Regions from separate parts of the Streptomyces sp. NBC_00442 genome, predicted to be linked through region 1. Evidence: riboswitches for the same ligand, from Rfam matches in the RefSeq annotation. Region 1 holds a riboswitch; the other holds the start of a gene.

Region 1 (15,757 bases):
AGGCGCTCCTCCAGCTCACGGATGAGCGTGAGGTAGCCGGCGGCCTGCTCGACCGGCGCGAAGGGGTGGATCTGCCCGAACTCGGGCCAGGTCACCGGCTCCATCTCGGTCGTCGCGTTCAGCTTCATGGTGCAGGAGCCGAGCGGGATCATGCCGCGGTCGAGCGCGTAGTCGCGGTCGGCGAGCTTGCGCAGGTAGCGCAGCATCGCGGTCTCGGAGCGGTGCTGGTGGAAGACCGGGTGGGTCAGGAACTCGTCGCTGCGCAGCAGAGCGGCGGGCAGGGTGTCGGCGGTCGCGGCGTCGAGCGCCTCCACATCGGCGTCGGCCCCGAACGCGGCCCAGACCGCGGCCAGTTGGGTCCGGGTGGTGGTCTCGTCGCAGGAGATGGACACGGTGTCGGCGTTGACCAGGTGCAGGTTGACCCCGCCCTCGCGGGCGGCGGCGACGGCCTCGGCGGCCTTGCCGGGCACGCGCACGGTCAGGGTGTCGAAGTGGGCCTCGTGGACGACGTCGACCCCGGCGGCCTTCAGGCCTTCGGCCAGCAGCACGGCGTAGCGGTGGGTGCGCTGCGCGATCTGCTTCAGGCCGTCCGGGCCGTGGTAGACCGCGTACATCCCGGCCATGACGGCGAGCAGCACCTGGGCGGTGCAGATGTTGCTGGTGGCCTTCTCGCGGCGGATGTGCTGCTCGCGGGTCTGCAGCGCCAGGCGGTAGGCCTTGTTGCCGTCGGCGTCGACGGAGACGCCGACGAGGCGACCGGGCAGGCTGCGGGCGAACTTCTCCTGGACGGCCATGAACCCGGCGTGCGGTCCGCCGAAGCCCATCGGGACGCCGAAGCGCTGGGTCGTGCCGACCGCGATGTCCGCGCCGAGAGATCCGGGCGAGGCGAGCAGGGTGAGCGCGAGGAGATCGGCGGCGACGGTGACGATCGCGCCGAGTTCGTGAGCCCGGTCGATGACCGGCTTGAGGTCACGGACCTGGCCGGAGGCGCCCGGGTACTGGAGCAGCACCCCGAAGACGCCGCGGTCGGCGATCTCGGCCGGGATGCCGTCGCTCAGGTCGGCGACGACGACCTCGACGCCGGTCGGCTCGGCGCGCGTCTGGATCACGGCGACGGTCTGCGGCAGGGTGTCGGCGTCGATCAGGTAGACCCCGCCCTTCACCTTGCCGACCCGGCGGGACAGCGCGAGGGCCTCGGCCGCGGCGGTGCCCTCGTCGAGCAGGGACGCGCCCGAGGTCGGAAGGCCGGTCAGCTCGGCGACCATGGTCTGGAAGTTGAGCAGCGCTTCGAGACGGCCCTGCGAGATCTCCGGCTGGTAGGGCGTGTACGCGGTGTACCAGGCCGGGTTCTCCATGACGTTGCGCAGGATCACCGGCGGCGTGAAGGTGCCGTAGTAGCCCAGGCCGATCATGGGTGCGAGCACCTGGTTGCGGTCGGCGAGCCGGCGCAGCTCTGCGAGCACCTCGGCCTCGGTCCGCGCCTCGGGCAGGTTCAGGGCCCCGGCGCTCTTGATGACCTCGGGGACGGCGGCGGCGGTCAGCTCGTCGAGCGAGCCGTAGCCGACCTGCGCGAGCATCTTCGCCTGCGCCTCGGCATCGGGCCCGATGTGGCGCTGCTCGAACGGAATGCCACGCTCCAGCTGGCTGAGCGAAATGCGGTTGGCGGTCATGACGGAGGCCTCCTGGTCGCACGACCTGCGAGGGGCACCACGGCGCGGGTACCCGGACGGCCTCCCCCTCTGTCATCTCAACCTGAGAGCTTCACCGGGCGCATGGGAGCGACCCGGTTTTCACCGTCGGTGAGGAAAGGTTTTGCCCGAGCAGCAGTGCCCGTGCGTCCCCCGTCCTGCTTTCCAGAGTGACCTCGTCCGTGCGGTCCGTGGGCCTGAGAGATTCCGGGGAGGAGTTGCTCCTTCGGCGTCCGCCGTGGCACTCAGTGAGCACTTCGGTGGACTCTCCCGCACGGGGTCAGCAGCCGTTTGCCAGCCTACCAGCGCGCTCCGAGCCGATTCTTTGTTCAACTGCTCAAGTGGCCAACACCCACGATGTGCACTTTTGTAGTGCTTATGGAGCAGTTCTGACCGGTTGCGACCAATTGGAGGGACCGTGCAGACCGACATCGATCCGCGCAGCCTGATCGGCCGCAAGGCGTATGACCGCAATGGACGCAAGATCGGGACGGTGGACGAGGTCTACCTCGACGACGCGACGGGCGCACCGGAGTGGGCCGCCGTGCGCACCGGCCTGTTCAGCCGGGACGCCTTCGTCCCCCTGGACCCCAGCACCGTGATCGACGAGGCGCTGCACGTTCCCTTCGAGCGCAGCCTGATCAAGGACGCGCCGGACTTCGGCGTGGGCCGCCATCTCTCCCCGGAACAGGAGCTTCAGCTCTACCACCACTACGGTCTGGACATCGAGGCCCCCGAACCCGGCCCGCCGCCGTCCGACCGCGACTTCGGCCGACTCGCCAACGGCGACGCCTGACCCACCCCCTCCTCGGCGCCCTCCCCGCCCCCGTCCTCGGCCCTGGGCTCGGCCCTGGGCTCGGCCCTGGGCTCCGCCTCCCCCGGCCGCACCTCGCCGGGGGAGCCCTCTGCGGCCGGATCGACCAGGGCCAGCGGCTCCGACGGCGTGAGGCCGGGGTCGTCCACCCTGAAGGTCCGCACCCTGCCCGGGACGAGCGAGGTCGGCGTCTCGAAGCGCACGGTGACGCGCCCGACGCCGCTTCCCTGCACCCAGCCCGGCCCGTACTGGCTGTGCCGCACATCGTGTCCGGCCAGCCAGCGGCGCTGCGCCGGGTCTTCCACGGGCTCCGGCTCGGCCACGGGCACGGCCGCCTCCTCGGCCTCGGCCGCCGGGTCCTGCTGGGCGGCCCGGTCCCCAGCCGCCTGCGCGAACAGGTCCTCCTGCGTGAAGTCGGCGAGCCCGGTGACCCCCACGCCGAGCAGCCGCACCCCGCCCGTGGTGTCCACGGAGTCGAGCAGCCGCCCGGCCGCCTCGCGCACCACCGCCGGGTCGTCCGTGGGCCCGCGCAGCGTCTCGGACCTGGTCAGCGTGGAGAAGTCGTAGCGCCTGACCTTCAGCACGATCGTCCGGCCCGAGTGGCCGGATGCCCGGAGCCGCTGCACGCACCGCTCCGCCAGCCGCCCGACCTCGGTCATGATGCGCACCCGATCGTGCAGGTCGACGTCGAAGGTGTCCTCGACCGACACCGACTTGGCGTCCCGCTCGGCCACCACGGGCCGGTCGTCGAACCCGGCGGCCATCCGGTACAGCGACGCCCCGTGCGACTTCCCGAGCAGCCGGACCAGCTCGTCCTCGCCCGCCTCGGTGAGGTCGGCCACGGTGGTCATGCCGGCCCGGCGCAGGTGCTCCCCGGTGGCGGGCCCCACGCCCGGCAGGGTCCGCACCGGCATCGGGGCCAGGAGTTCACGCTCGGTGCCGGGCTTTATGAGGAACAGCCCGTCCGGCTTGGCCTCCTCGGAGGCGATCTTGGCCAGCATCTTGGATCCGGCGAGCCCGACCGACCCGCTGAGCCCCGTCACCGCCCGGATGTCCCTGCGCAGGCGCTCACCGGCCTCGCGCGCGTCCGCCGACCCGAAGGCCACCCCGCCGGCCTCCAGGTCCACGAACGCCTCGTCCAGGCTGAGCGGCTCGACCAGCGGCGACAGGCGCCGCAGCAGCTCCATGACCTGCTCGCTGATCGTGCGGTAGAGCTGGAAGCGCGGCACCAGATACGCCGCGTTCGGACAGAGGCGCCTGGCCTGCGCCATGGGCATCGCCGAACGCACCCCGAAGACCCGCGCCTCGTACGACGCCGTGGACACCACCCCGCGCGGTCCGAGGCCGCCCACGACGACCGGCTTTCCGCGCAGGCTGGGCTTCGACGCCTGCTCTGCGGCGGCGAAGAAGGCATCCATGTCCAGATGCAGGATGGTCGGCGCGGCTCTCACATCTCCGATGCTGCCGTACGCCACTGACAATCGGCCGCGGCACCGCCGTCAGGGCGTCAGGGCGTCAGACCGCCCGGTTGCGGCGCCGGGCCAGCTCGTCGGCCGGGTTGTGCCCGACCAGCGTCTCGCCCGTGTCGACCCGCTCGCCGTGCAGCTGGGAGAGGGCCGACTCGACGTCCCGCCACACCACGCCCACGGCGATCCCGAAGACGCCCTGGCCGCCCTGGAGCAGGCTCACGACCTCGTCGGGCGACGAGCACTCGTGGACGGTGGCCCCGTCGCTCATCAGCGTCATCCGCTCCAGATCGCGAAACCCGCGCTCCCGCAGGTGCTGCACGGCGGCGCGGATGTTCTGCAGCGCGACCCCGGTGTCGAGGAAGCGCTTGACGATCTTCAGGACGACGACGTCCCGGAAGCTGTAGAGGCGCTGGGTGCCCGATCCGTAGGCCGGACGCACGCTGGGTTCGACCAGGCCGGTACGCGCCCAGTAGTCGAGCTGGCGGTAGGTGATGCCGGCCGCCGCGCACGCCGTCGGTCCCCGGTATCCGATCGTTTCGGTGGTCGGGTCGGCCGCACTGCTGTGAAGCGGGTACGGACCGTTCTCCCCCGGACTTCGTCCGGGAGCTCCCCCTGCCGTACCGTCGCCGCTCATTCTCACGCCGACCCTCCGTCCTTGACCTGCCCACTCGACGGTAGGCAGTCACTCGGGGTGCGTCAACGATCGCCACACTCGGCACGCCGAGTGATAATCACCCTGAGGGTGGTTTCCCGTATCTCTCTTACGGGAAAAGCTTCTCGAATGCGCCGAAACTCCTCCGGCGCACGCGCGGCGCGCGTCATCACTCCCGGGGCCGCCGGATCACCTGTTTCCGGTGCTCACTGGCTGTTGGTTCCGAAGTCCTCCGGCGAGATCTGGTCGAGGAACTCGCGGAACTTCTCCACTTCGTCCTCCTGCTCGTCCGGGATGGCGATGCCGGCATCGTCGAGCACACCGTCACTGCCGTAGATCGGCGTACCGGTGCGCAGCGCCAGCGCTATGGCGTCGGACGGCCGGGCACTCACCTCCACCCCACTGGCGAAGACCAGCTCCGCGTAGAAGACGCCTTCGCGCAGATCCGTGATGCGGACCTCGGTCAGCTCCTGACCCACGGCCTCCAGCACGTCCTTGAAAAGGTCGTGCGTCAGGGGCCGCGCAGGAGCCATCCCTTGTTGCGCGAAGGCAATGGCGGTCGCCTCACCTGGACCGATCCAGATGGGCAGGTACCGATCGCCTCCCACTTCACGCAGGAGCACGATCGGTTGGTTATTGGGCATTTCCACCCGGACACCCACGACGTCGAGCTCGTTCACACAGCAACCCTAGGACGTGCTCGGCAGGTTTGGGTAGTCGGGCACCTACAAGATCAGTGAAGCCGGACACCCAGGGCGGTCTGTACGAGCGCCGCGTGAAGCCGGACGGAGAGCGCCGCGAGCTCTTTCGCGGTGGCCTCCGCATGGGCCCTGGTCTGCGGATTGCGGTGCAGTCGCAGGGGCGCCACCACCTGCTCGACCAGCCCCGCCTCGCGGTCCGCGGCGGCCTTCATGGCACGCAGGTGACGAGGTTCGAGACCAAATCGCCCCAGATCCGCCACAAGACGGGCCACGTTCACCGACTCGGCGTCGAAGCCGCCCTCGGACCCCGGCGTGATCAGGCCGTACGACTCCCATTCGGCGAGCTCCGCCTCGCTGACCTCGGCGGCCGCCATCAGCTCCGCCCGGCCCAGCCGGGCCGCCGTGGGCCGGTCCCCGTCCGGCTCGCCCAGCGCGTCGAACGGCTCCCGGGAACCGCCCGGGGCCGGCAGCGAGGGCTCTTCACCGCGGCTGAGAGCGTCCAGGTGCTCGCGGATCACCCGAAGCGGCAGGTAGTGGTCCCGCTGCATGCGGAGCACCTGAGCCAGCCGCTCGACATCGCCCGCGGTGAACTTGCGGTACCCCGATGGCGTACGCCTCGGCTCGACCAGGCCCTCGGACTCCAGAAAGCGGATCTTCGAGATCGTCACTTCGGGAAATTCGTCGCGCAACTGATTCAGCACGCCGCCGATGCTCATCAGCCGGCCCGCGGTGGCGGTGCCCGATCCGGCACCGCCCGTCGGTGTCTGCAGCATGGACCTTCCCTGCCGGATCTCAGAGAGCGCGCTGGCTCGCGTAGAAGACCAGCCGGTACTTCCCGATCTGGACCTCGTCGCCATTGGCCAGGTCGACCGCGTCGATCCGCTCGCGGTTCACGTAGGTGCCGTTGAGGCTGCCGACGTCGGAGACCGTGAAGCGCCCGTCGGCACCCCGCCGGAACTCCACGTGGCGGCGCGAGACCGTCACGTCGTCCAGGAAGATGTCGCTCTGCGGGTGACGGCCCGCCGTGGTCAGCTCGCCGTCCAGCAGGAAGCGGCTTCCCGAGTTCGGCCCGCGGCGCACCACCAGGAGCGCCGAGCCGAGCGGCAGGGCGTCCACGGCGGCCTGTGCCTCCGGGGAGAGCGACGGCAGCTGCGTCTGCCCGGTCACCTCGGCGTCGTACGCCTCAAGGCCCGAGATGGAGATGGTCGACGTCGTCTCGGAGGCGCGCTCCGGAACGACACCCGGGCGCAGCGGCGCGCCGCAGTTGGAGCAGAAGCGGCTGGCTGCGGGGTTGCTGTGCCCACACCTCGTACAAACAGGCAAGCCCGACATCGACGGATCCTCCTGCCGCGGCGGCACCGCGTGAGCACTGGTGGCATACGGGTCGGAGCCAAACCCTCCACCCGTACTTGAGGTTGACGATTCCCCGAAACCTATGCGCCCGGCACCCGCAGGGTCAACAGACGACGCGCCCGGAATGTCACCACCGGAACCGGCCACCTCGTCGCGGAACAGCGGACGCTCGCCGCCCTGCTCCTCTGTCCCATCGGCGCGCGGAGCACGGTGCCTGGCGGCGCTGCCGCCGTCCTGGCGTGCGCTCTTGCCGAACAACTTCGCAAACAACTTCACGGGCGATTCCCCTTGACCGAAATAGACCCGCCCGTGGGGCAGGACGAACCCAGAATCAACACACCGGCCGACCCGGACATCCTCACAACGTCCGTATCCGCCAAACAGTTTCCACCACGCACCACTGTTACGGAGCGGCGACCCCCCGCAACCTGCTGCTCTTGTCCGACAGCCCTCACGTGTGCCCCCTTCAGTGCGAGGACGACTGAGCGTAGTCAGGCCGCTTCGCGACCCGCAAGGCGTTCACGACGATCTTCTCCGAGCGGGCCACAGTGGCGGTGGCCTGCTCCTTCTCCAAAGTCTGCACCACTCCGCCGGGGATGTTGAGCGCCGGCTCCAGATCCTGCGGCCTGCCGATCACCTTGAAGACGTACGGCGCGCTCACCTTCGTTCCGTCCACGCCGATGCCGCCGGTCTCGTCCGAGAAATAGGTGTTCGCCACCACACGGACGTCATTGATCTGGATCGCCTCGGCCCCTGCAGCGCGCAGTTCCTGCACGGTGTCAAGTACCTTGTCGGACTCGACTGCACCCTTCGGGTCCGTGATCGTCAACGTGATGCCCGGCCCCTGCGCCGCGACCGTGCCGGCCAGAATGCCGAGCTGCCGTTCCTTCTCCACGGTCTGCTTGCGTGCCTCTTCCGCCTGGTTGGAGCTGGTCTCCAGCTCGGTGCGCTGGCCGTCGAGACGCTGCTTCTCATCCTCAAGACGCTTGGTGCGGGAATCCAGTTCATCCAGGATGCGCACCAGATCCTCCTGGCGGGCCCCGCGCAGCGCACTGTTGTCGCTGTTGGAACGGACCTGGATGGCGAGGCCGAGACCGAGGACGAACAGGAGAAGCGCCACGATGAGCTGCGCGCGGCTGACCCGCGGCGGCCACAGCCCCGCGGCGAGCCGCTGCCGCCCCGTCAGATCGGGCTTGGTCGCACTCGGTTCACTCGGTGCGACGACGGGCCGCTCGTCGCCGTCACCCGGATCGGTGTTCCTCAGGTCGCTCATCGGCGTCAGGCCCTGAAGACGTGGCGACGGATGGCGGCCGCGTTGGAGAAGATCCGGATGCCGAGCACCACGACCACACCGGTCGAGAGCTGCGCGCCGACGCCCAATTTGTCGCCGAGGAAGACGATCAGCGCGGCGACCACGACGTTCGACAGGAAGGAGACCACGAAGACCTTGTCGACGAAGATGCCGTCGAGCATGGCGCGGAGCCCGCCGAAGACCGCGTCGAGTGCCGCTACCACGGCGATCGGCAGATACGGCTCGACCACCGCGGGCACCTCGGGCCGGACCAGAAGTCCGACCACGACGCCCACGACGAGGCCAAGTACGGCGATCACGATGTGCCCTTCCCTGTGTCGGCCGCGCCCTTAGCGGCGCCCGTGGCCATTGGTTGTGCGGTACGTACGGTCAGGCTCGGCGCCGCCGGGAGACGAACGTCGGACGCGGTCGAAATGCTCGCCCTGATCCCGTAGTTCTGCTCCAGCACGTGCAGGTACTGGCCGTCCGCACTGTCCTGGAAGGCCGTGCTGAGCTTTTTCCCGTCCCCCACCGCGAGCACCGTATACGGCGGCACCAGTGGCCTGTTGTCGACCAGTATGGCGTCGCCCGCGGCCCGGATCGCCGAAAACGATGTCAGACGCTGCCCGTTGATGGCGATCGCCTCCGCGCCCGACTGCCACAGCCCGTTGACCACGCGCTGCATGTCGCGGTCCCGGACGCGGCCGGTGTCCGCGAACGTCGTGCTCTCGCGCGGCCGGCTGCCGTCGCCCTGAACGGTCTCCTTGGCGTCGTCGACGACCAGTTTCACCCCCGGACCGTGCACCTCGGTCGCGCCGGAGAGCAGCGCCACCAGCTCGCCCTGGTCGCCACCGTGCTTCTCCAGCGCCTTGCGCTGACGGTCCCCGACCTCGGTCCGCAGCCCGTCCACGTCGTCCTGGAGCTTGTCGGCCGCCTTGGTCTCCGACTCGACCCGGTTGATCAGTTCTTGGCGTTCCTTGGCGACGACGGGGGCGGTGACGCGGGCTTGCGCAGCGCCGACCGTCACCACCAGCGCGGCCAGCACGAGGCCGCCCGCGAGCGCGAGCTTGGCCTGCAGTGTGCGGGGAAGTCCCGCCCCGCCCTCGGCCGCACGGCGGGCGGTCGCCTCGGCGTAGCCGTCGTCGAGCGCGTGGTCCATCACATTGGTCAGCAGCGACATCGACGCGTCGGGGCGCGGCGGCGGGGACGGCGTGCTCCGAACGGGGGGCTGCTGCGGCATGCCGCACATCGTCGCACGTCGGCGCCGCTACCACCGAATGGCCCCACCGCTGTGCGGGGCCGCGCCCACCGGCCCGGCCCCGCACACCTTTACGACATCAGTGACCTGCGCTGTCGACCACCGCTGCCCATTCGTCGAGGAGCGCCTGGGCCGATACGTCGTCCGGTCCCTCGGCCCACAGATGGGTGACGGCCTCGGCCGGGTCGGGCAGCACCATCACCCAGCGCCCGTCGGCCTCGACGACCCGTACCCCGTCGGTCGTGTCCACGGACCGCCCGCCGGCCGCTTCCACGACCTGGCGCATGACCATGCCCTTGACCGCCCACGGCGTCGGGATGTCCCGTCGCAGCACATGAGCCTGCGGGATCCGCGCGTCGATCTGGCTCAGCGTGAGCTGGGTGCGCGCCACGAGGCCGAGGAGCCGCACGAACGCCGCCGCCCCGTCGAAGACGCTGCTGAACTCCGGCACGATGAACCCGCCACGCCCGTCACCACCGAAGATGGTGGTCTCCTCACGACCCACCCGCGTCAGATCGTCCGGCGAGGTGGTCGTCCAGTCGACCTGGGTGCCGTGGTACGCCGCGACCTGCTCGGCGATCCTGGTGGTCGTGACGGGCAGCGCGACCCGCCCGCTGCGCCGCTCGGCCGCGACGAGGTCCAGCATGACCAGCAGCGCCCGGTCGTCCTCCACGATCCGGCCGCGCTCGTCGACCAGCGAGAGCCGCTCGCCCACCGGGTCGAACCGCACCCCGAACGCGGCACGCGCCGACGCGACGATCTCCCCGAGCCGCACGAGCCCGGCCCGCCGGCCCTCGGCGGACTCCGTCGGCCTGGACTCGTCGAGACCCGGGTTGATCACCAGCGAGTCCACCTTGAGTCGGCCGAGCAGGCTGGGCAGCACGAGGCCGGCGCTTCCGTTGGACGCGTCGACGACGACCTTCAGACCGGCCTCCGCGATACCGGTGGTGTCGGCCTTGCGCAGCAGCGAGCCGGTGTACGAGTCGAAGACGCTGGAGGGGAACTGCAGATCGCCGATCTCGCCCGGGAAGGCCCGCCTGTACTCCTGGCGCGCGTAGACGCGGTCGAGCTTGCGCTGCCCCGCCTGGGAGAGGTCCGCGCCCCGCTCGTCGAAGAACATGATGTCGACGGAGTCCGGCACACCGGGCGACGTACGGATCATGATTCCGCCGGCGGTGCCCCGGGCGGTCTGCTGGCGGGCGACCGGCAGCGGCACGTTCTCCAGGTCGCGTACGTCTATGGCGCTGGCCTGCAGCGCCGAGATGACGGCGCGCTTGAGCGCACGCGCGCCTCGGGAGTGGTCGCGCGCCGTGGTGACGGTCGACCCCTTCTTGAGCGTGGTGGCGTACGCGCCGGCGAGTCGGACCGCGAGTTCCGGTGTGATCTCCACGTTGAGGATGCCGGAGACTCCCCGGGCGCCGAAGAGATGGGCCTGCCCTCTCGACTCCCAGATCACCGAGGTGTTGACGAACGCGCCGGCCTCGATGGTCTTGAAGGGGTAGACCCTGACGTTGCCCTGGACGATCGATTCCTCACCGACGAGGCATTCGTCGCCGATGACGGCGCCGTCCTCGATCCGTGCGGCGCGCATGATGTCGGTGTTCTTGCCGATCACACAGCCGCGCAGATTGCTGTGCTGGCCGATGTATACGTTGTCGTGGACCACGGCCTTGTGGAGAAAGGCCCCGCTCTTCACGACGACGTTCGAGCCGATGACGGTGTGCTCGCGGATCTCGGCATCCGCTTCGACCTTCGCGTAGTCCCCGATGTAGAGGGGGCCCCGGAGCACGGCGTCGGGATGGACCTCGGCGCCTTCGGCGACCCAGACGCCCGGGGAGATCTCGAAACCGTCGATGTCGACGTCGACCTTGCCTTCGAGCACGTCGGCCTGCGCCTTGACGTAGCTCTCGTGCGTGCCCACGTCCTCCCAGTAGCCCTCGGCGATATAGCCGTAGATCGGCTTGCCTTCCTTCATGAGCTGCGGGAAGACGTCGCCGGACCAGTCGACGGACTTGTCGGCCTCGACGTAGTCGAACACCTCGGGCTCCATCACGTAGATGCCCGTGTTCACGGTGTCGGAGAAGACTTGCCCCCACGTCGGCTTCTCGAGGAAGCGCTCGACCTTTCCCTCCTCGTCGACAATGGTGATGCCGAATTCGAGAGGGTTGGGCACTCGGGTCAGGCACACCGTGACGAGTGCGCCCTTTTCCTTGTGGAAGTTGATGAGGTCGGTGAGGTCGAAGTCGGTGAGGGCGTCACCGGAGATGACCAGGAAGGCATCGTCCTTGAGGGCTTCCTCGGCATTCTTGACGCTGCCCGCAGTACCGAGGGGCTTCTCCTCATTGGCATAGGTGAGTTCCATGCCGAGCTCTTCGCCGTCACCGAAGTAGTTCCTGACGAGAGAGGCCAGGAACTGCACGGTCACGACGGTCTCATTGAGCCCATGCCGCTTGAGCAGCCGCAGCACGTGCTCCATGATCGGCCGGTTGACGACCGGAAGGAGCGGCTTGGGCATGCTCGAAGTCATGGGGCGAAGGCGTGTGCCCTCGCCGCCAGCCATCACGACGGCCTTCATGTCGGTAACGTCCTCCTACAAGAGACGACGGTCTTGCCGACTTCGCCCTGAGGGGCAGTCCCTGTGGCGTCGCGCGCTGCTGCCGGACTCTGCCGGGGACCGCGGACGCCGAGCTCAGTCGGCCGCTTCGTCCGCCTTCACCAGCCGGCGGACCTGAACCACATACAGGATTCCTGCCCACCAATACAGAGTTGTACCCCATCCTGCGAACGCCCATCCGAAAATCGTCGCGAGCGAAGGCAGCCATCCGCTGCCGTCGCTGAGCAGCAGCAACGGGAAGGCATACATCAGGTTGAAGGTAGCGGCCTTGCCCAGGAAGTTCACCTGGGGCGGCGGATAGCCGTGGCGGCGAAGGATTCCCACCATCACCAGAAGCATCAGCTCCCGGACCAAGAGAGCGGCTGTCAACCAAATCGGCAGGATCTCACGCCAGGTAAGACCGACCAGGGTGGAAAGGATGTACAGCCGGTCGGCCGCCGGGTCGAGCAGCCGGCCCAGGCTGCTGATCTGGTTCCAGCGACGGGCCAGCTTGCCGTCCAAGTAGTCACTGACACCGCTCAGCGCCAACACCAGCAGCGCCCAGCCATCGCTGTTCGGCCCGCCGAAGACGGGACGCAGAATCAGCCACAGGAAGAGTGGTACGCCCACCAGGCGCGCCATGCTGAGGATATTGGGGATGGTGAGCACCCGGTCCGTCTGAACGCGAGTCTCCTGGACCTCCACCCGGGGGCCTCCTGTGGGAAATGTGCCGACGATGCTCCCCGACCCTACCGTCAGCGAGCGCCAACGGATGCACAGGGGGTACGGCGACGCTCATTGCCGGCGCCTCCCAAAGGGCCAGAAAACGCGAAAAAGCCCCGCACCGTGACCGTATTTCTACGATCTGGTGCGGGGCTTTCCCCTAAAAATTGTTCGGCGGCGTCCTACTCTCCCACAGGGTCCCCCCTGCAGTACCATCGGCGCTGAAAGGCTTAGCTTCCGGGTTCGGAATGTAACCGGGCGTTTCCCTAACGCTATGACCACCGAAACACTATGAAGTTGAACTCGACCAGCACACACCCAAAGAGGCATGCGGGAGTTCATTGCTTCAGAACAAACACAGTGGACGCGAGCAACTGAGGACAAGCCCTCGGCCTATTAGTACCAGTCAGCTCCACCCGTTACCGGGCTTCCACATCTGGCCTATCAACCCAGTCGTCTACTGGGAGCCTTACCCTCTCAAGGAGGTGGGAACACTCATCTCGAAGCAGGCTTCCCGCTTAGATGCTTTCAGCGGTTATCCTTTCCGAACGTAGCCAACCAGCCATGCCCTTGGCAGGACAACTGGCACACCAGAGGTTCGTCCGTCCCGGTCCTCTCGTACTAGGGACAGCCCTTCTCAATGTTCCTGCGCGCGCAGCGGATAGGGACCGAACTGTCTCACGACGTTCTAAACCCAGCTCGCGTACCGCTTTAATGGGCGAACAGCCCAACCCTTGGGACCGACTCCAGCCCCAGGATGCGACGAGCCGACATCGAGGTGCCAAACCATCCCGTCGATATGGACTCTTGGGGAAGATCAGCCTGTTATCCCCGGGGTACCTTTTATCCGTTGAGCGACGGCGCTTCCACAAGCCACCGCCGGATCACTAGTCCCGACTTTCGTCCCTGCTCGACCCGTCGGTCTCACAGTCAAGCTCCCTTGTGCACTTACACTCAACACCTGATTGCCAACCAGGCTGAGGGAACCTTTGGGCGCCTCCGTTACTCTTTAGGAGGCAACCGCCCCAGTTAAACTACCCATCAGACACTGTCCCTGATCCGGATCACGGACCGAGGTTAGACATCCAGCACGACCAGAGTGGTATTTCAACGACGACTCCACAACCACTGGCGTGGCCGCTTCAAAGTCTCCCACCTATCCTACACAAGCCGAACCGAACACCAATATCAAACTGTAGTAAAGGTCCCGGGGTCTTTCCGTCCTGCTGCGCGAAACGAGCATCTTTACTCGTAGTGCAATTTCACCGGGCCTATGGTTGAGACAGTCGAGAAGTCGTTACGCCATTCGTGCAGGTCGGAACTTACCCGACAAGGAATTTCGCTACCTTAGGATGGTTATAGTTACCACCGCCGTTTACTGGCGCTTAAGTTCTCAGCTTCGCAACCCCGAAAGGTCACTAACCGGTCCCCTTAACGTTCCAGCACCGGGCAGGCGTCAGTCCGTATACATCGCCTTACGGCTTCGCACGGACCTGTGTTTTTAGTAAACAGTCGCTTCTCGCTGGTCTCTGCGGCCACCCCCAGCTCAGAGAGTAAATCTCATCACCGGTGATGGCCCCCCTTCTCCCGAAGTTACGGGGGCATTTTGCCGAGTTCCTTAACCATAGTTCACCCGAACGCCTCGGTATTCTCTACCTGACCACCTGAGTCGGTTTAGGGTACGGGCCGCCATGAAACTCGCTAGAGGCTTTTCTCGACAGCATAGGATCATCCACTTCACCACAATCGGCTCGGCATCAGGTCTCAGCCTTAATGTGCGACGGATTTGCCTACCGCACGGCCTACACCCTTACCCCGGGACAACCACCGCCCGGGTTGGACTACCTTCCTGCGTCACCCCATCGCTTACCTACTACCACCTTGGGTCAGCGGCTCCACCACTCCCCTCAACTCCGAAGAGATCAGGGCGGCTTCACGGCCTTAGCATTAATGGGCTCGATATTGGGCGTTTCAAAGCGGGTACCGGAATATCAACCGGTTGTCCATCGACTACGCCTGTCGGCCTCGCCTTAGGTCCCGACTTACCCTGGGCAGATCAGCTTGACCCAGGAACCCTTAGTCAATCGGCGCACACGTTTCTCACGTGTGTATCGCTACTCATGCCTGCATTCTCACTCGTGAACCGTCCACCACTAGCTTCCGCTGCAGCTTCACCCGGCACACGACGCTCCCCTACCCATCCATACAGGCGTTGGCCCTATGTGTATGAATGACACGACTTCGGCGGTACGCTTGAGCCCCGCTACATTGTCGGCGCGGAATCACTTGACCAGTGAGCTATTACGCACTCTTTCAAGGGTGGCTGCTTCTAAGCCAACCTCCTGGTTGTCTCTGCGACTCCACATCCTTTCCCACTTAGCGTACGCTTAGGGGCCTTAGTCGATGCTCTGGGCTGTTTCCCTCTCGACCATGGAGCTTATCCCCCACAGTCTCACTGCCGTGCTCTCACTTACCGGCATTCGGAGTTTGGCTAAGGTCAGTAACCCGGTAGGGCCCATCGCCTATCCAGTGCTCTACCTCCGGCAAGAAACACACGACGCTGCACCTAAATGCATTTCGGGGAGAACCAGCTATCACGGAGTTTGATTGGCCTTTCACCCCTAACCACAGGTCATCCCCCAGGTTTTCAACCCTGGTGGGTTCGGTCCTCCACGACCTCTTACAGCCGCTTCAACCTGCCCATGGCTAGATCACTCCGCTTCGGGTCTAGAGCGTGCAACTCAATCGCCCTGTTCGGACTCGCTTTCGCTACGGCTTCCCCACACGGGTTAACCTCGCTACACACCGCTAACTCGCAGGCTCATTCTTCAAAAGGCACGCAGTCACGACGCACTGAGTAAACTCAATGCGCGACGCTCCCACGGCTTGTAGGCACACGGTTTCAGGTACTATTTCACTCCGCTCCCGCGGTACTTTTCACCATTCCCTCACGGTACTATCCGCTATCGGTCACCAGGGAATATTTAGGCTTAGCGGGTGGTCCCGCCAGATTCACACGGGATTTCTCGGGCCCCGTGCTACTTGGGTGTCTCTCAAACGAGCCGTTGATGTTTCAGCTACGGGGGTCTTACCCTCTACGCCGGACCTTTCGCATGTCCTTCGCCTACACCAACGGTTTCTGACTCGCCTCACAGCCGGCAGACTGTGAAAGAGAGATCCCACAACCCCGCATGCGCAACCCCTGCCGGGTATCA
Region 2 (15,757 bases), 4.7 Mb from region 1:
CCGCGGTGAAGAACTTCCTGCCGCGCGTGTACGTGCCCAACACCAACTCCAACACGGTCTCCGTGATCGACCCGGCCACGTACAAGGTGATCGAGACGATTCCGGTCGGCCGCCAGCCGCAGCACGTCGTGCCGTCGTGGGACATGAAGACGCTCTGGGTCAACAACGACCTCGGCGACTCGCTCACCGCCATCGACCCGGCGACCGGCAAGACCGGACGCACCGTCCAGGTCTCCGACCCGTACAACCTCTACTTCACGCCCAACGGCAAGTACGCCATCGTCATGGCCTCGATGGACCGCGAGCTCGTCTTCCGCGACCCGGTCACCATGAACCGCGTCAAGACCGTCCCGGTGACGTGCGCGGGCGTCAACCACGCGGACTTCTCCATGGACGGCCGGTACTTCATCGTCTCCTGCGAGTTCTCCGGCGAACTCCTCAAGGTCGACACCGAGCAGATGAAGATCGTCGGGCAGCAGAAGCTCCCCTTCGACGGGGCGATGCCGCAGGACGTGAAGATGTCCCCGGACGGCAAGACCTTCTACGTCGCCGACATGATGGCGCACGGCATGTGGGTCCTGGACGGCGACAAGTTCGACAAGCCGGTCCTGCTGCCCACGGGCAAGGGCTGCCACGGGCTCTACATCAGCCGCGACTCCAAGGAGATGTACATCTCCAACCGCGGCGAGGGCACCATCTCCATCTTCGACTTCACCAAGAACAAGCTCACCAAGAAGTGGGAACTGCCCGACGGCGGCAGCCCCGACATGGGCGGCGTCTCGGCCGACGGCAAGGTGCTGTGGCTGTCCGGGCGCTACAACGCCGAGGTGTACGCCATCGACACCGCCACCGGCAAGGAACTGGCCCGCATCCCCGTCGGCTCGGGACCGCACGGACTCGCCGTCTACCCGCAGCCCGGCCGGTACTCGCTGGGCCACACCGGCATCTTCCGCTGAACCGTCCCGCGCCGAGCCGTCCCGCGCCGAACCGGAGCGGCCCCGCACGGCCGCGCGATGCCCCGGGGCCCGTCGGCCCCGGGGCACCCCGGTGTCACCACAGCGCCGGCAGCCGTTCGGGCAGGCGCTTGATGAAGCCCGTACGCCACACCAGCTGTTCGGCCGGCACCGCGAGGCGCATCCCCGGCAGCCGGTCCACCAGGACCGAGAGCGCCGTCTCCGCGTGCAGCCGGCCGAGCCCGGTGGCCGGGCAGAAGTGCCGGCCGGCGCCGAACGAGAGGTGCGGGTTGTGCTCGCGGTCCAGGTCGAGCCGGTCGGGATCGGTGAACACCTCCGGGTCGAAGTTGGCGCCCTCGACCAGGACGAGCACCAACTCGCCCTTCTGGACGAGTACGTCGCCCAGCTGTACGTCCTCAAGGGCGAGCCGGGGCAGCCCGTCGCCGATCGACAGGTTCCAGCGGAGCAGCTCCTCCACGGCGCGGCCCATGCGCTCGGGATGCTCGCGCAGGTATCCGATCAGCTCCGGATGCTGGAGCAGGGCGAGGATCGCGAGTACCAGGAAGGCGGAGGTGGACACCGCGCCCGCGCCGAACAGGGAGACCGCGACCGTGGCCAGCATCTCGTCGGTGAGGTGCGCCGACTCCCGGTCCTCGCGCAGCGCGCCCAGCCGGCCCAGCAGGCTCTCGGGCGGCACGTCCGGGGCGTTCAGCCGCTCCACCATGTACCCGAGGTCCTTGTACCAGTTGAGCCCGGCGCCCTCGAAGGTGTGCGCGCTGGTCATGAAGGCCACGTCCAGACCGGACATGAGCCTGCGCCAGTCCTCGAACGGCACGCCGACGACGTCGCAGTGCAGCGCCGCCGAGAAGGGGTCGGCGAACCCAGCCCTCAGGTCGGCGGGCGGGCCCTCGGCGAGCAGCGCCTCGATGAAGCCCTCGGCCCGCTCGCGCAGCCGCTCGGCCAGGCCGTCCGCGCGCGGGCTCAGGGACTTCATCACGGCGTTGCGCAGCCCGGCGCTGTTGATGTTGCCCATGTTGTTGACGACCTCGGGCGGGATCGTCAGCGCGTACTGGCGGGGGACCCCGGCGTTCGCGGTGTCCTTGAGGCTGAACCGCTCGTCCTCCAGGACCTGCTTGGCCAGGGCGTGACTGCTCACCAGCCAGGCCGGGTCGCCGGTGAGCGTACGCACCCGGGCCACCGGCTGCTTCTCGCGCAGCCGGGTGCACTCGGCGGGCAGCACGTCGCCGCGCCGGGAGAGCGGGAAGTCCAGGACGGTCTCGGTGGTCATGCGGGGATTCCTTCCGGGCGCACCACGGCGTAGGCCTGATTGCGGGACGCGCGCAGGCCGCCGCCCTTCGCGTACAGGAGGTCGGTCAGCGGGATCGGCACGTGGTACGACGACACCGAGGACGGGACACCGAGGATCCCCGGGGTGTCCAGGAAGAAGGGGAGCTCGGCGGTGATGTAGTCGAGGCAGGCGGAGAGCTGCGCGGCGCTCGCGACCGGCCCGCCGGCCTTCGTGGACAGGAAGTGCGCCGCCATCCGCTCACAGGCGGTGCGAAAGCCCGGGTCGGTCGACAGGAAGTGGCGCACCCGGCGGTGCAGCAGCTCGTACACCGGATGTCCGGCGAACTCCGAGAGCCCGTGCACGCCGACCGGAGTGCCCTGCGCGTCCGCCTCCTCGACGCCGCGCACCACCCGGCGGCGCACCGCCTTCACCTCCTTCGAGGCGCGGCGTGCCGCGTGCTCCGGGGCGTAGCCGAGCGCGCTGAACAGCTCGGCCACATGGAGGTCGGCGTATATGAGGTCGATGCGGGTGAACCGTGCCGAAGCCCAGCGGACGAGGTCGGTGATGCGGCCGGCGCTGAAATAGCTGTTCCCCGGACTCACCCCGATGAGGACGTGGTCGCCTTCGTCCCATATCTGCTGGCAGCTTCGAGTGAAGGGCTGCACGGTGAATGCTTCAGTTGTGATGGTCACAGCCGATACGCCCCAGCGCCGCTAGTCCCTGGGGGCCCTGTGCTCCCGGTGTGGCGACGACAGCGTGAAGTTATCGCCCAGTGGCGGAGCGTGAGGATCCGGCGATCGGAATATGGCGTGAACTCCTCTTTGTGTGGCGCAAAGCGACCGTTTGCGTACTTCGAACAGTCAGGCCCGTGCCGGGCCCGCGCCGGTCGGGCGGCGGAGTCCGTCGGTCAGTGGGCGAGCAGCAGGGCCTCCGAGCCGACCGGTCTGAAGCCGGCGGCCTGGAAGGTGCGCACGCTGCGCGCGTTCCCCGGCGACTGCTGGGCCCAAAGCGTCCCACCCGGCACCAAGTGACGGGCGGAGCGGGCCAGTTGGGCACCGAGACCGCTGCCGCGCGCGAACTCGTCGAGTTCGAGGGCGACCTCCCAGCGCCCCGCGACGCCCCGTCCGAGTACGAGTACGCCACCGTCCGTCGCCCAAACCCGCACCTCGTCCCGGAACTTCAAGGCCCGCACCACCCGCGGATGCGCCGGATCCTCGATCTCCCGCAGCGCCAGGGGCGGCCCGCCCGGCAGGGCGGGGGCGCAGGTCAGCAGGTCGACGCAGTTCATCGACCGGCCGGTACGAGCCATCAGGGCGGCAAGGAAGGCGGGGTTCATCGACGCGCCGAGGGGGTCGGCGTCGGTCGCCGCGAGGGTGGCCCGGAGCCAGTCCTCGTCCTCGTCCAGGAAGATCACCGAGTGCGCGGTGAACGCCAGGACGCCCGCGTCGCGCGGCCCCGGCTGCGCCACGAGCGTCGTGCCGCCGTCGGCCGGCGGGAAGTGGCCTGCGGCCGCGGCCGCCAGAATGTCCCCGAGCGTGTGATCCATCGCCGTCCCCGTTTCTCTCACCCTGCCCCTTGAGCTGCCCCTTGAGTCTCCACCCACTGGAAACGGGAGACTCGGCGACGTGATCGACGACGGCTCGGAAACCTTCACCATCGGGCAGCTCGCCCGCCGTACCGGACTTCCCGTGCGCACCATCCGTTACTGGTCCGACATCGGCGCGCTGCCGCCCGTCGGGCGCTCGGCCGGGGGGTACCGGCTGTACGACGCGGCCTCCGTGGGGCGCCTCGAACTCGTGCGTACCCTGCGCGAACTCGGGCTCGGTCTCGACGACGTGCGCCGGGTGCTCGCCCGGGAGGTCACGGTCGCCGAGGTCGCCGCGGCTCACGTCGCGGCCCTCGACGCGCAGATCAGGTCCCTGAAGCTGAGCCGGGCCGTCCTGTCGACCATCGCCCTGAGACAGTCCGGAACCGAGGAGATGACACTCATGAACAAGCTGGCGCGGCTCTCCGCCCTTGAGCGCAAGCAGATCATCGACGACTTCACCGACGACGTGTTCGCCGGCCTCGACGACACCAACGCACACTTCCACGCCCGGGTCCGCGGCGTGGCCGCCGAACTGCCGGACGACCCGACCCCGCGCCAGGTCGACGCATGGATCGAGCTGGCCGAACTCGTCGAGGACGACGGCTTCCGTGCGCTGGTGCGGCGCATCGCCGCGAGCAACTCCGAGGATTTCCGGGAGCGTTCGCGTGAACCGCAGGCCTACCTCGCCTTCGCGAAGCAGGTGGCCGCACTCGCCGGCGGAGCCCAGGAGCGGGGTGTCGCGCCCGACAGCGCCGAGGCCGACGCACTCCTTGACGAACTCTTCGGCGTGGGCGCGGACCGGGCGGCGGTCCTGGAACGGGTCGGCGTCGGCCCCGACCTGCGCGTCGAGCGCTACTTCCAGCTGCTCGCGATCGTCAACGGGTACGAGCCGCAGCCCGGCTCGGCCGCCGCCTTCCCATGGCTGGCCGCCGCACTGCGCGCCCACGTGGGCGGCTAATGTGACCGGCGTCAGAAAAGCACCGAGCAGTGGCACCTAGCAGTGGCACCAACAAAGGGGTGGACCCGCAGTGGCGGACATCGAAGAGGCGCGCAAGGCGTTCGCGAAGCTCGACGTCGACGGCGACGGACGCGTCACCGCGAGCGAGTACAAGGCGGTCATGGCGCAGCTGGGCGACTACCACGTCACCGAGACCGTGGCCCAGGCCATCATCAAGGCCAAGGACGCCAACGGCGACGGCAAGCTCTCCTTCGAGGAGTTCTGGGCCTCGCTGAACAAGTGACCCCGAACGGCGCCGGTGGTGTACGTCCGCTGACGCGGTACGCCACCGGGGCCGGGCCGGAATAACCCGCCGTATCCGCGGGTTGCCGGAGCGTGCCAACGCACTCTCTCCGGAAGGCCAGCTCATGAAGATCGGCATCATCGGCGCGGGCAACATCGGCGGCAACCTGACCCGCCGCCTCACCGCGCTCGGCCACCAGGTGTCCGTCGCCAACTCCCGCGGCCCGCACACCCTTTCCGCCCTCGCCGAGGAGACCGGCGCCACGGCGGTCACCGTCGCGGACGCGGCCGACGGCGCACAGGTCGTCGTGGTCACCGTCCCGCTGAAGAACGTGCCCGACCTGCCCGGCGGCCTGTTCGACAAGGCGGCCGACGGCTTCGCCGTCATCGACACCGGGAACTACTACCCCAAGGAGCGCGACGGCCGGATCGACGCGATCGAGGACGGCCTCCCCGAGAGCCGCTGGACCGAGCATCACATCGGCCACCCGGTCATCAAGGTCTTCAACGGCACGTACGCGCAGGACCTGCTGGACCGCCCCCGCCCCCAGGGCGACCCCGAGCGGATCGCCGTACCGGTGGCGGGCGACGACGCGGCCGCGAAGAAGCTGGTGCGCGAACTCGTCGACGAGCTGGGCTTCGACACCGTCGACGCCGGCGGCATCGACGACTCCTGGCGCCAGCAGCCCGCGACCCCCGTCTACGGCCTGCGCGGCGGAGTCGCGGAGATCACCGAGGCCCTGGCGGCCGCCCCCGAGGAGCGGCCCGCCGCACATCGTTTCTGAGCCCGTTCACGCCGCCCGTCCTGGACCGGAAGGGCGGGGCAGGACAAGACAGGGCCCCGACCGTGCCTACGGTGCGGACGCGCGGGTCGGGGCCTGTCGCGTCAGCACTCGATGATGTTCACCGCGAGCCCGCCGCGGGCCGTCTCCTTGTACTTGACGCTCATGTCCGCCCCCGTCTCCTTCATCGTCTTGATGACCTTGTCCAGGGACACCTTGTGGCTGCCATCGCCGCGCATCGCCATCTTGGCGGCGGTGACGGCCTTCACCGCGGCCATGCCGTTGCGCTCGATGCACGGGATCTGGACCAGACCGCCGACCGGGTCGCAGGTCAGGCCCAGGTTGTGCTCCATGCCGATCTCCGCCGCGTTCTCGACCTGCTCGGGGGTGCCGCCGAGCACCTCGGCGAGGGCGCCCGCCGCCATCGAGCAGGCCGAGCCGACCTCGCCCTGGCAGCCGACCTCGGCGCCGGAGATCGAGGCGTTCTCCTTGAACAGCATGCCGATCGCGCCGGCCGCGAGCAGGAAGCGGACGACGCCGTCCTCCTTCTCCTGGGAGGACCCGCCGGGCACGAAGTTCATGTAGTAGTGCAGGACCGCGGGGATGATGCCGGCGGCGCCGTTGGTGGGCGCGGTCACGACGCGGCCACCCGCCGCGTTCTCCTCGTTGACGGCCATCGCGTACAGCGTCGCCCACTCCATGGCGTGCGCCTCGGGGTTGCCCTCGGCGCGCAGCAGGCGGGCGGTGTTGGCGGCGCGGCGGCGCACCTTGAGGCCGCCGGGCAGGATGCCCTCGCGGGACATGCCGCGCGCCACGCAGGCCTGCATGACCCGCCAGATGTCGAGGAGCCCGGAGCGGATCTCGTCCTCGGTGCGCCAGGCCTTCTCGTTCTCCAGCATCAGCGCGGAGATCGAGAGACCGGTGTCCCGCGCGAGGCGGAGCAGCTCGTCGCCGGTGCGGAAGGGGTGCTTGAGGACGGTGTCGTCCGGCACGATCGGGTTGTCGCCGGCCACGGCATCTTCGTCGACGACGAAGCCGCCACCGACCGAGTAGTACGTCTTCTCCAGGAGCAGCCCGCCGTCGACGTCGTACGCGAAGACCGTCATGCCGTTGGCGTGGTACGGCAGCGCCTTGCGGCGGTGCAGGACCAGGTCGTCGTCGTAGGCGAAGTCGATCTCGTGCATGCCGAGCACGTTGAGGCGGCCCGACTCCTTGATCTGCTCGACGCGGGCGTCGGCGCTCTCCACGTCGACGGTGCGCGGCGAGTCGCCCTCGAGGCCGAGGAGCACCGCCTTCGGGGTGCCGTGGCCGTGGCCGGTCGCGCCGAGCGAGCCGTACAGCTCGGCCCGTATCCGCGTGGTGTGCGCGATCAGGCCCTCGTTCTTGAGGCGCGCGGCGAACATCCGGGCCGCCCGCATCGGGCCGACGGTGTGGGAGCTGGACGGGCCGATGCCGATCGAGAACAGGTCGAAGACCGAGATGGCCACGGGAGACTCCTTGTGGGGGTTGGTAGACGCCGTTGTCTGCCGGGGTAGTGCAGAGCAAAGCTGGCACAGCAAATGGGATGGGGCACCGCGCTCACTACCCAGTGTGCGCGGTGCCCCGGGGCTTCGTCCCGAATGAACCGGGAACGAAAGCGTACGAAACTACTTCAGGCCGGGGTACAGGGGGTGCTTGGCGGCCAGAGCGGACACCCGCGCCGACAGGGCGTCCTTGTCGAACTCCGGCTTCAGGGCCTCGGCGATGACGTCGGCGACCTCGCGGAAGTCCTCGTCGCCGAAGCCGCGGGTGGCGAGCGCCGGGGTGCCGATGCGCAGACCCGAGGTGACCATCGGCGGCCGCGGGTCGTTCGGGACGGCGTTCCGGTTGACCGTGATGCCGACCTCGTGGAGGCGGTCCTCGGCCTGCTGGCCGTCCAGCTCCGAGTTGCGCAGGTCCACCAGGACCAGGTGCACGTCGGTGCCGCCGGTCAGGACGTCGACGCCGACGGCCTTCACGTCGTCCTGGACCAGGCGCTCGGCCAGGATGCGGGCGCCGTCCAGGGTGCGCTGCTGGCGCTCCTTGAACTCGGGCGAGGCCGCGACCTTGAAGGACACCGCCTTCGCCGCGATGACGTGCTCCAGGGGGCCGCCCTGCTGACCGGGGAAGACCGCCGAGTTGATCTTCTTGGCGAGCTCCTGGGTCGACAGGATGACACCGCCGCGCGGACCGCCGAGGGTCTTGTGCGTGGTGGTGGTCACGACGTGGGCGTGCGGCACCGGGTTGGGGTGCAGGCCCGCGGCGACCAGACCCGCGAAGTGGGCCATGTCGACCATCAGGTACGCGCCGACCTCGTCCGCGATGCGGCGGAAGGCGGCGAAGTCCAGCTGGCGCGGGTACGCGGACCAGCCGGCCACGATCAGCTTCGGCTTCGACTCCTTGGCCAGGCGCTCGACCTCGGCCATGTCGACCTCGCCGGTCTCGTCGACGTGGTACGGGACCACGTTGTAGAGCTTGCCGGAGAAGTTGATCTTCATGCCGTGGGTCAGGTGACCGCCGTGGGCCAGGTTCAGACCCATGATCGTGTCGCCCGGCTTGAGCAGCGCGAACATCGCGGCCGCGTTGGCCTGGGCGCCCGAGTGGGGCTGCACGTTGGCGGCCTCGGCGCCGAACAGCGCCTTGATGCGGTCGATCGCGATCTGCTCGACCACGTCGACGTGCTCGCAGCCGCCGTAGTAGCGGCGGCCCGGGTAGCCCTCGGCGTACTTGTTGGTGAGGACCGAGCCCTGGGCCTCCATGACCGCGACCGGAGCGAAGTTCTCCGAGGCGATCATTTCGAGGGTGGACTGCTGACGGTGGAGCTCGGCGTCGACGGCCGCGGCGACGTCCGGGTCCAGCTCGTGGAGGGGCTGGTTCAGAAGCGACATCAGTAGATCCCTGTATCCCTGTGGTCTAGGTCAGCTGGCGAAGGCGGTGTACTCGTCGGCGGAGAGCAGGTCGCCCGGCTCGTCCGCGACCTTCACCTTGAACAGCCAACCGCCCTCGAACGGGGCCGAGTTGACGAGCGACGGGTCGTCCACGACGTCCTGGTTGGCCTCGACGACCTCGCCGGTGACCGGGGAGTACAGGTCGCTGACCGACTTGGTGGACTCCAGCTCGCCGCAGGTCTCGCCGGCGGTCACCGTGTCACCCACCGCCGGAAGCTGGACGTACACGACGTCACCGAGCGCGTTGGCCGCGTGCTCCGTGATACCGACCGTCGACACGCCGTCCTCGGCGCTCGACAGCCACTCGTGCTCCTTGCTGTAGCGCAGCTGCTGCGGGTTGCTCATGACCTGAATTCTCCTGTACGCGGGGGAGTGCTGCTGACGGGGTCTCGACGAGTGTCTCGGACGCCGAGCGGGGAAAGGGGCTGCCCGAGGGAGGCGCGCGTCACTTCTGGCGCTTGTAGAAGGGCAGCGCGACGACCTCGTAGGCCTCGTGCGTCCCACGGATGTCGATGCCGACGCCGGCCGTGCCGGGCGCGGCGTGCGCGGCGTCCACGTACGCGATCGCGATCGGCTTGCCGAGCGTCGGGGAAGGGGCGCCCGAGGTGACCTCGCCGACGACCTCGCCGCCGGCCACGACCGAGAACCCGGCGCGCGGCACCCGGCGGCCCTCGGCGATCAGGCCGACGAGCTTGCGCGGCGGGGCGGCCTCGGCCTTCGCGGCGGCGGCCTCCAGCGCCTCGCGGCCCACGAAGCCGCCGTCCTTCTCGAACTTCACGACCCGGCCGAGACCGGCGTCGAACGGGGTCAGCGCGGTCGTCAGCTCGTGCCCGTACAGCGGCATGCCCGCCTCCAGGCGCAGCGTGTCGCGGCAGGACAGGCCGCACGGCACGAGGCCCGCGCCCTGGCCGGCCTCGGTCAGCGCGCGCCACAGCTGCTCGGCGTGCTCGGGCGCGACGAACAGCTCGAAGCCGTCCTCGCCGGTGTAGCCGGTGCGGGCGATGAGCGCGGGGACACCGGCGACGGTGCCGGGCAGGCCCGCGTAGTACTTCAGGCCGTCGAGGTCGGCGTCGGTCACGGACTTCAGGATGCCCGGGGACTCGGGGCCCTGCACCGCGATCAGCGCGTAGGCGTCGCGGTCGTCGCGGACCTCGGCGTCGAAGCCGGCCGCGCGCTCGGTGATCGCGTCGAGCACGATCTGCGCGTTGCCCGCGTTGGCGACGACCATGTACTCGCTCTCGCCCAGGCGGTAGACGATCAGGTCGTCGACGATCCCGCCGTCCTCCTGGCAGATCATCGTGTACCGGGCCCGGCCCACGCCGATGGTGGCGATGTTGCCGACGAGCGCGTAGTTCAGCGCCTTCATGGCCTCGGCGCCGGTGACGGTGATCTCGCCCATGTGGGAGAGGTCGAAGATGCCGGCGCGGGTGCGGACGGCGTTGTGCTCGTCGCGCTCGCTCCCGTACCGCAGCGGCATGTCCCAGCCCGCGAAGTCGGTCATCGTGGCGCCCAGCGCACGATGCAGGGCATCGAGGGAGGTCAGACGGGGAGTGTTGCTCATGGACGGTGCTCCAAGGTCCCGGGGCATGACGGTCGAGGACATCCTCCCCATCTGTCATCGGAACCTGAGAGGTTCACCGTCGCGCGCTGCGCGGCACGGCTTGCACCTTGGGTGGGACCGCCCGGCAGGGGACGGCCCGCTTTTCAGATCTGCCTCACCCGCGCGGTACGGGGCCTGAGAGATTCAAGGGAGGAACTTGCTCCTTCGGCGCCCCAGCTCACAGCTGCTGAGGACTCTCCCGCGCGGATTCGAACGGCCGGTATGCAGTTGGCGGGCACATCATTGCACGCCTCCCGGAAGCGGCACATCGCCGACGGCCTATTACCCACTCTTTACACTCCGTGGGCAAGGGACGCGGAAGCGAACAGGGGGAGTGCCATGACGGCGGGACGCAAGACCGGTCAGGTGCGGGAGGCGCGGGAGGGGCAGGAAGGGTGGGAACCGCGGGAGGCACCCGAGGCGCCCGCGCCGAACGGGCCCGGCCGTGCGGTGCCGACGCCGCGCACGGCGCCGACCGTGCGCGAGGCGGGCGCGGCGCACGAGGAGAACCGGCGGCACGAGGGGAGCGGGCCGCGCGGGGCGGGCGCGGGGAACGCGTCGGGCGTCGGGAACACGGCGGGCGCGGTGCGCGGGGCGGTGCGCGACCTGCGCGGGCGGCCCGAGCGCACACCGCCGGAGCTGCTCTTCGACGCGGGAGACGTCGTCGTCGTGTCGGGCCTGCCCGGCAGCGGCAAGACGACCCTGATGCGGCGCACCGTCACCGACCGCCACATCGACTCCCAGGACACCCGGGTGGCATGGCAGCGCCGGCTGCCCGGGATCCCGTACGCCCTGTACCGCCCGCTCACCCGCACCGCGCACTTCGTGCGCACCTGGTGGGCGCTGCGCTCCGGCGACAGCCTCGTCGTGCACGACTGCGGCACCCAGGCGTGGGTGCGGCACTGGCTGGGCCGGGGCGCGCTGCGCCGGGGAAGGGCGCTGCGCCTGGTCGTGCTCGACGTACCCGCCGGCACCGCCCTCGAGGGGCAGGCCGCCCGGGGCCGCTGGGTGTCGGCGTACGCCTTCGCCCGGCACCGCGGCGCGGCCCGCCGCCTCATCGCCCAGGTGGAGGCCGGGCGGCTGCCGACCGGATGTGCCACCGCGGTGCTGCTCGACCGGGAGTCCGCCACCGTGGTGCGGCGGATCGGCTTCGCCGAGTAGCGCCGGGTGGCGCGCGCCGGGTCCTTTCGCGGGGGCTTTTCCGCCGCCGCGGGTACGGCGTTAGGGTCGAGGGGTACGGCCGTGCGGGCCGGCGGACGGTCGGGGGACGAGCCGGCAGGCAGCAGGGGGAGAAGGACAGCACACATGAACTTTCCGGAGCAGGCGTTCGCGCATCCGCTCGGCGGCGGAGGCTGGCCGGGCAACGAACTCGAAGAGGCGCTGGCCGCGGCCCTCGGGCAGCCCGACGCGGGCCCGCGGCTGATAGAGGTGCTCGGCCGCAACGCGGTCTGGGTGCCGCTGCCCAACGGCGGCAGTCAGGAGAGCGCCGACCTCGACCTGCCCACCATGGAGCTCGACGGCGCCCCCTATGTGCCCGTCTACAGCTCCGAGCAGCAGTTCCTGCAGTGTGTCGGTTCCCACATGTCGTTCGCGGTGGCGCCCGCAGTCGAGTTCGCCCGGGGGCTCCCGCCGCAGCTCGGCATCGTGGTCAACCCCGAGGGCGCCGTAGGGATGCCGCTCCCGCCGCCGGCCGTGGCCGAGCTGTGCCGTACCGGGCGTACCGCACTCGACGGACCCGCGTCCGGCGCCCGGGTACGCCTCTTCGAGCCCGACTGGCAGGAGGACCCGGTCGACTTCCTGAGCGCCGCCGCCGCCGAGTTCGAGGCGACCGGCGTGGTGCTCAGCGCCCGCCGCGCGCTCGCCTCCATCGAGGGCGAGGCGCCCACGCTCTTCATCGGCGTGGAGTTCTCCACCTGGGACGGCGCGGGCCGCAACGCCCCGATGGAGGCGCTGGGCCGCGCCCTCGACCGGGCCGAGGTCGGCTGGCCGGTCCATCTGGTCCTGCTCGACGTGACGCAGGATCCGGTCGCCACCTGGATGCGCGACCGGGTGCGGCCCTTCTACACCCGGGTCCAGTAGCGACCGGCGGGTACGTCACGGCAGGTCTTCGCCGCGCCATGGCGATGTCTGTACGGCGGCTTAACCTGGTTTCATGACCCTTGCAGCCCCGCAGCCGCACGCGTGTGCCCGGGGCCGCGGGGCGGCGCAGGCGTCGGCACGGTGGATCGAAGAGGGGCGGAACCCAGGGTGAGCGCGTCAGGCACCGCGGCGGCCGGGCAGGTCGAGCACATGCTGCGCCAGGTGACGCCCGGACGCTACGACATGTACGAGGCGCTGCTGCACGCCCTCGCCGACCCCGCGTCCGGCCGGCTCTGGATGCTCCTGTGGAACGGCCGGCCGGGCTCGCCGGACGCGCAGTACGGAAACATGGAGGTCGACGGTGTGGCCTACGCGCCCTGCGTGACCTCCCCGCAGGAGCTCTCCGCCAGCGGCTGGAACCGGGCGCACGAAGTGGCCGGCGCCCTCGACGTGGCCCGCGCCCTGTACCCCGACCGGTACGGGATCTGGCTCAACCCGCACGCCCCCGGCGGCGGGGTCGGCGTTCCCTGGACGGATCTGCGGCGGATCGCCACCGGGCTCGACCGGATGCCCGCCGGGCCGCTCCGGCTCTGCGAACCGGCCGTCGAGGTCCCGCAGTTCTACGCCCTGCTCGCGCAGAACGCGTACCGCACCCCGGCCGTCCGCTCGCTGCGCCGCGCCTGGGTGCAGCCCGCGCTCGGCTCGCCCTACCTCGCCATCGGTCTCGACCTCTACGACACCGGCGCCCAGTCGGTCGACGCGGTGCGGGCCATGATGCGGCAGTCCGTCGCCGCCGTGCCCGACGGGCTCGCGGTGTCCACGGTCGCGATGTCCGACGTCCACGACCCGGTCACCATGTGGCTGAAAGCAAACACCCGGCCGTTCTACGACCGCGAGGCCCACGCGGCCCCCGCGCCCGGTACGTCCGGATACGGCTACCCGCCGGCCGCCCCGCGCGCCTACTGAGACCGGCCCCGCCCGGGGCCGCAACCGGGACAGACCCGGCCAACTTCCCTCGCACGCCCGGAGAATGTCCGTTCTGATGCGGCGAAGACCGCAATGGGACGAGGCGTCACCTGCGCCCCAACTTCCGCACGTCCGGCCCTGGTTAACCCGTGTCCGCATAACGGAAACTCCCATTCCGCATCACGTTTGCGCATACTTTCGCCGTCAGGACTGGCGGGTGATCGCGACGCCGATGAAGACTCCCGGCAATAAGGCTGGTCGGCCCGTGGGGCGCCAGTCTCGCGCTGAGCGGACAGGGCTGTGCGTGCCCTGCGCAGATTCACCGCACCACTGATGAAACAAGCCGCCACAGCGGCTGGTACGGGCCGGCCACCGCCGGCCGGGAGGGGTCAGAGGCACTGTGACCGCACCGATCGAGACCACCGGTTCGGCTGCCGAAGCGCAGCCGGAGGCAGTACTCACGGGGGCCAAGCAGAGCCAGATCGAGGGCCGTTCACTCGGACAGATCGCCTGGGCGCGGTTCAAGCGCGACAAGATGGCGGTCGCCGGCGGCGTTGTCGTCATCCTGCTGATCCTCCTCGCGGTTCTGGCGAAACCGATCCAGTGGGCGTTCGGGCTCGACCCCAACGCCTTCCACCAGGATCTGATCGACCCCGCCCTCCTCGCGCCCAAGGGCGCCTGGGGCGGAATGAGTTGGGCCCACCCCCTGGGTGTGGACCCGCAGTACGGACGAGACATCATGTCCCGCATCATCGAGGGGTCCTGGGTCTCGCTCCTCGTCGCCGGAGGCGCCACGCTCCTCGCCGTCACCATCGGCGTGATCATGGGCGTCACCGCGGGCTTCTACGGAGGCTGGGCGGACGCTCTCATCAGCCGCACCATGGACGTCTTCCTGGCGTTCCCGCTGCTGCTGTTCGCCATCTCCATCTCGGCGTCCCTGCAGGACGGCGCGTTCGGTCTCACGGGACTGCCGCTCCGGATCTGCGTACTGATCTTCGTGATCGGCTTCTTCAGCTGGCCGTACATGGGCCGCATCGTGCGGGCCCAGACCCTCAGCCTGCGCGAACGCGAGTTCGTCGAGGCGTCCCGAAGCCTGGGCGCCCGGGGCTGGTTCATCCTCTTCCGTGAGCTGCTGCCGAACCTCGTCGCGCCGATCCTCGTGTACGCGACGCTGCTCATCCCCACGAACATCCTCTTCGAGGCGGGCCTCAGCTTCCTCGGCGTCGGCATCGCGCCGCCGCAGGCCTCGTGGGGCGGCATGCTCACCTCAGCGACCGAGCTGTACGCGGCCGACCCGCAGTACATGATCGTGCCGGGCGTGGCCATCTTCATCACGGTCCTGGCGTTCAACCTGCTGGGCGACGGGCTGCGCGATGCCCTCGACCCGCGCACCAAGTAAGCACGCGGCCCGCTGTATCCCAGCCGCACTTATCCCTAGAGGGGGCATTCCTCCGGTGAAGTCTCGTAAAGCGACCCTGGTGATCGCCACGACCGTGGCTCTGGCACTCGGTGCCACGGCGTGCGGTGGCGGCGACAAGAAGTCGTCGGGCGGCAAGTCCACCGCCGACGCCGCGCTCACGTCCGTGGTCAACGCGTCCAGCAAGAAGGGGGGCACGCTCACGCTCGACATGTCGGACGTGCCCGACTCCCTCGACCCGGGCAACACGTACTACGGCTGGGTGCAGAACTTCTCGCGCCTCTACAGCCGTACGCTCACCACCTTCAAGCCGGCCGCGGGCAAGGCGGGCCTTGAGGTCGTGCCGGACCTCGCCGAGGGTCTGGGCGTGCCCAGCGACGGCGCCAAGACGTGGACGTACAAGCTCAAGAAGGGGCTCAAGTACGACGACGGCACGCCGATCACCGCGAAGGACGTCAAGTACGCGGTCGAGCGCTCCAACTTCGCGCCGGAGGCCCTGTCCAACGGCCCGACGTACTTCAAGGCTCACCTGATAGACGGTGACAAGTACCAGGGCCCGTACAAGGACAAGAACCCCGACGGCATCTCCTCCATCGAGACGCCGGACGACAACACCATCGTCTTCAAGCTGAAGGACGCCTTCGCGGACTTCGACTACCTGGCGACCTTCTCGCAGACCGCCCCCGTGCAGGCCGCGAAGGACAAGGGCGCCGCCTACGTCCAGAACATGTCCTCCACCGGTCCCTACAAGGTCCAGTCGTACGAGGAGGGCAAGGGCGCCACGCTGGTCCGCAACCCGCAGTGGGACCCGAAGACCGACCCGAACCGGCCGGCGCTTCCGGACAAGATCGTCATCAAGTTCAAGATCAACGCGGTGA

The links. Region 1 has a riboswitch for glycine ahead of gcvP (aminomethyl-transferring glycine dehydrogenase). Riboswitches for the same ligand answer to the same signal wherever they lie in the genome.
Region 2: another riboswitch for glycine. It lies ahead of gcvT (glycine cleavage system aminomethyltransferase GcvT); the one in region 1 lies ahead of gcvP (aminomethyl-transferring glycine dehydrogenase).

The regions. Positions count from the first base shown of each region.
Region 1 is NZ_CP107918.1:6,655,236-6,670,992, reverse strand. Features, by position in the region: gene gcvP (aminomethyl-transferring glycine dehydrogenase) at 1-1,670, opposite strand, end outside; glycine riboswitch at 1,864-1,971, opposite strand; gene OG432_RS29910 (PRC-barrel domain-containing protein) at 2,107-2,484, shown strand; gene OG432_RS29905 (DNA polymerase IV) at 2,400-3,953, opposite strand; gene OG432_RS29900 (MerR family transcriptional regulator) at 4,018-4,605, opposite strand; gene OG432_RS29895 (bifunctional nuclease family protein) at 4,830-5,303, opposite strand; gene ftsR (transcriptional regulator FtsR) at 5,357-6,097, opposite strand; gene OG432_RS29885 (FHA domain-containing protein) at 6,117-7,061, opposite strand; gene OG432_RS29880 (DUF881 domain-containing protein) at 7,144-7,950, opposite strand; gene OG432_RS29875 (small basic family protein) at 7,956-8,288, opposite strand; gene OG432_RS29870 (DUF881 domain-containing protein) at 8,285-9,217, opposite strand; gene OG432_RS29865 (mannose-1-phosphate guanyltransferase) at 9,306-11,801, opposite strand; gene OG432_RS29860 (CDP-alcohol phosphatidyltransferase family protein) at 11,916-12,524, opposite strand; rRNA gene rrf (5S ribosomal RNA) at 12,712-12,828, opposite strand; rRNA gene OG432_RS29850 (23S ribosomal RNA) at 12,919-15,757, opposite strand, start outside.
Region 2 is NZ_CP107918.1:1,930,989-1,946,745, reverse strand. Features, by position in the region: gene OG432_RS08605 (YncE family protein) at 1-956, shown strand, start outside; gene OG432_RS08600 (cytochrome P450) at 1,051-2,241, opposite strand; gene OG432_RS08595 (tRNA-dependent cyclodipeptide synthase) at 2,238-2,933, opposite strand; gene OG432_RS08590 (GNAT family N-acetyltransferase) at 3,149-3,787, opposite strand; gene OG432_RS08585 (helix-turn-helix domain-containing protein) at 3,867-4,787, shown strand; gene OG432_RS08580 (EF-hand domain-containing protein) at 4,858-5,070, shown strand; gene OG432_RS08575 (NADPH-dependent F420 reductase) at 5,153-5,854, shown strand; gene OG432_RS08570 (L-serine ammonia-lyase) at 5,956-7,338, opposite strand; gene glyA (serine hydroxymethyltransferase) at 7,498-8,757, opposite strand; gene gcvH (glycine cleavage system protein GcvH) at 8,788-9,162, opposite strand; gene gcvT (glycine cleavage system aminomethyltransferase GcvT) at 9,263-10,378, opposite strand; glycine riboswitch at 10,532-10,629, opposite strand; gene OG432_RS08550 (AAA family ATPase) at 10,868-11,578, shown strand; gene OG432_RS08545 (enhanced serine sensitivity protein SseB) at 11,723-12,496, shown strand; gene OG432_RS08540 (enhanced serine sensitivity protein SseB C-terminal domain-containing protein) at 12,665-13,462, shown strand; gene OG432_RS08535 (ABC transporter permease) at 13,863-14,861, shown strand; gene OG432_RS08530 (ABC transporter substrate-binding protein) at 14,917-15,757, shown strand, end outside.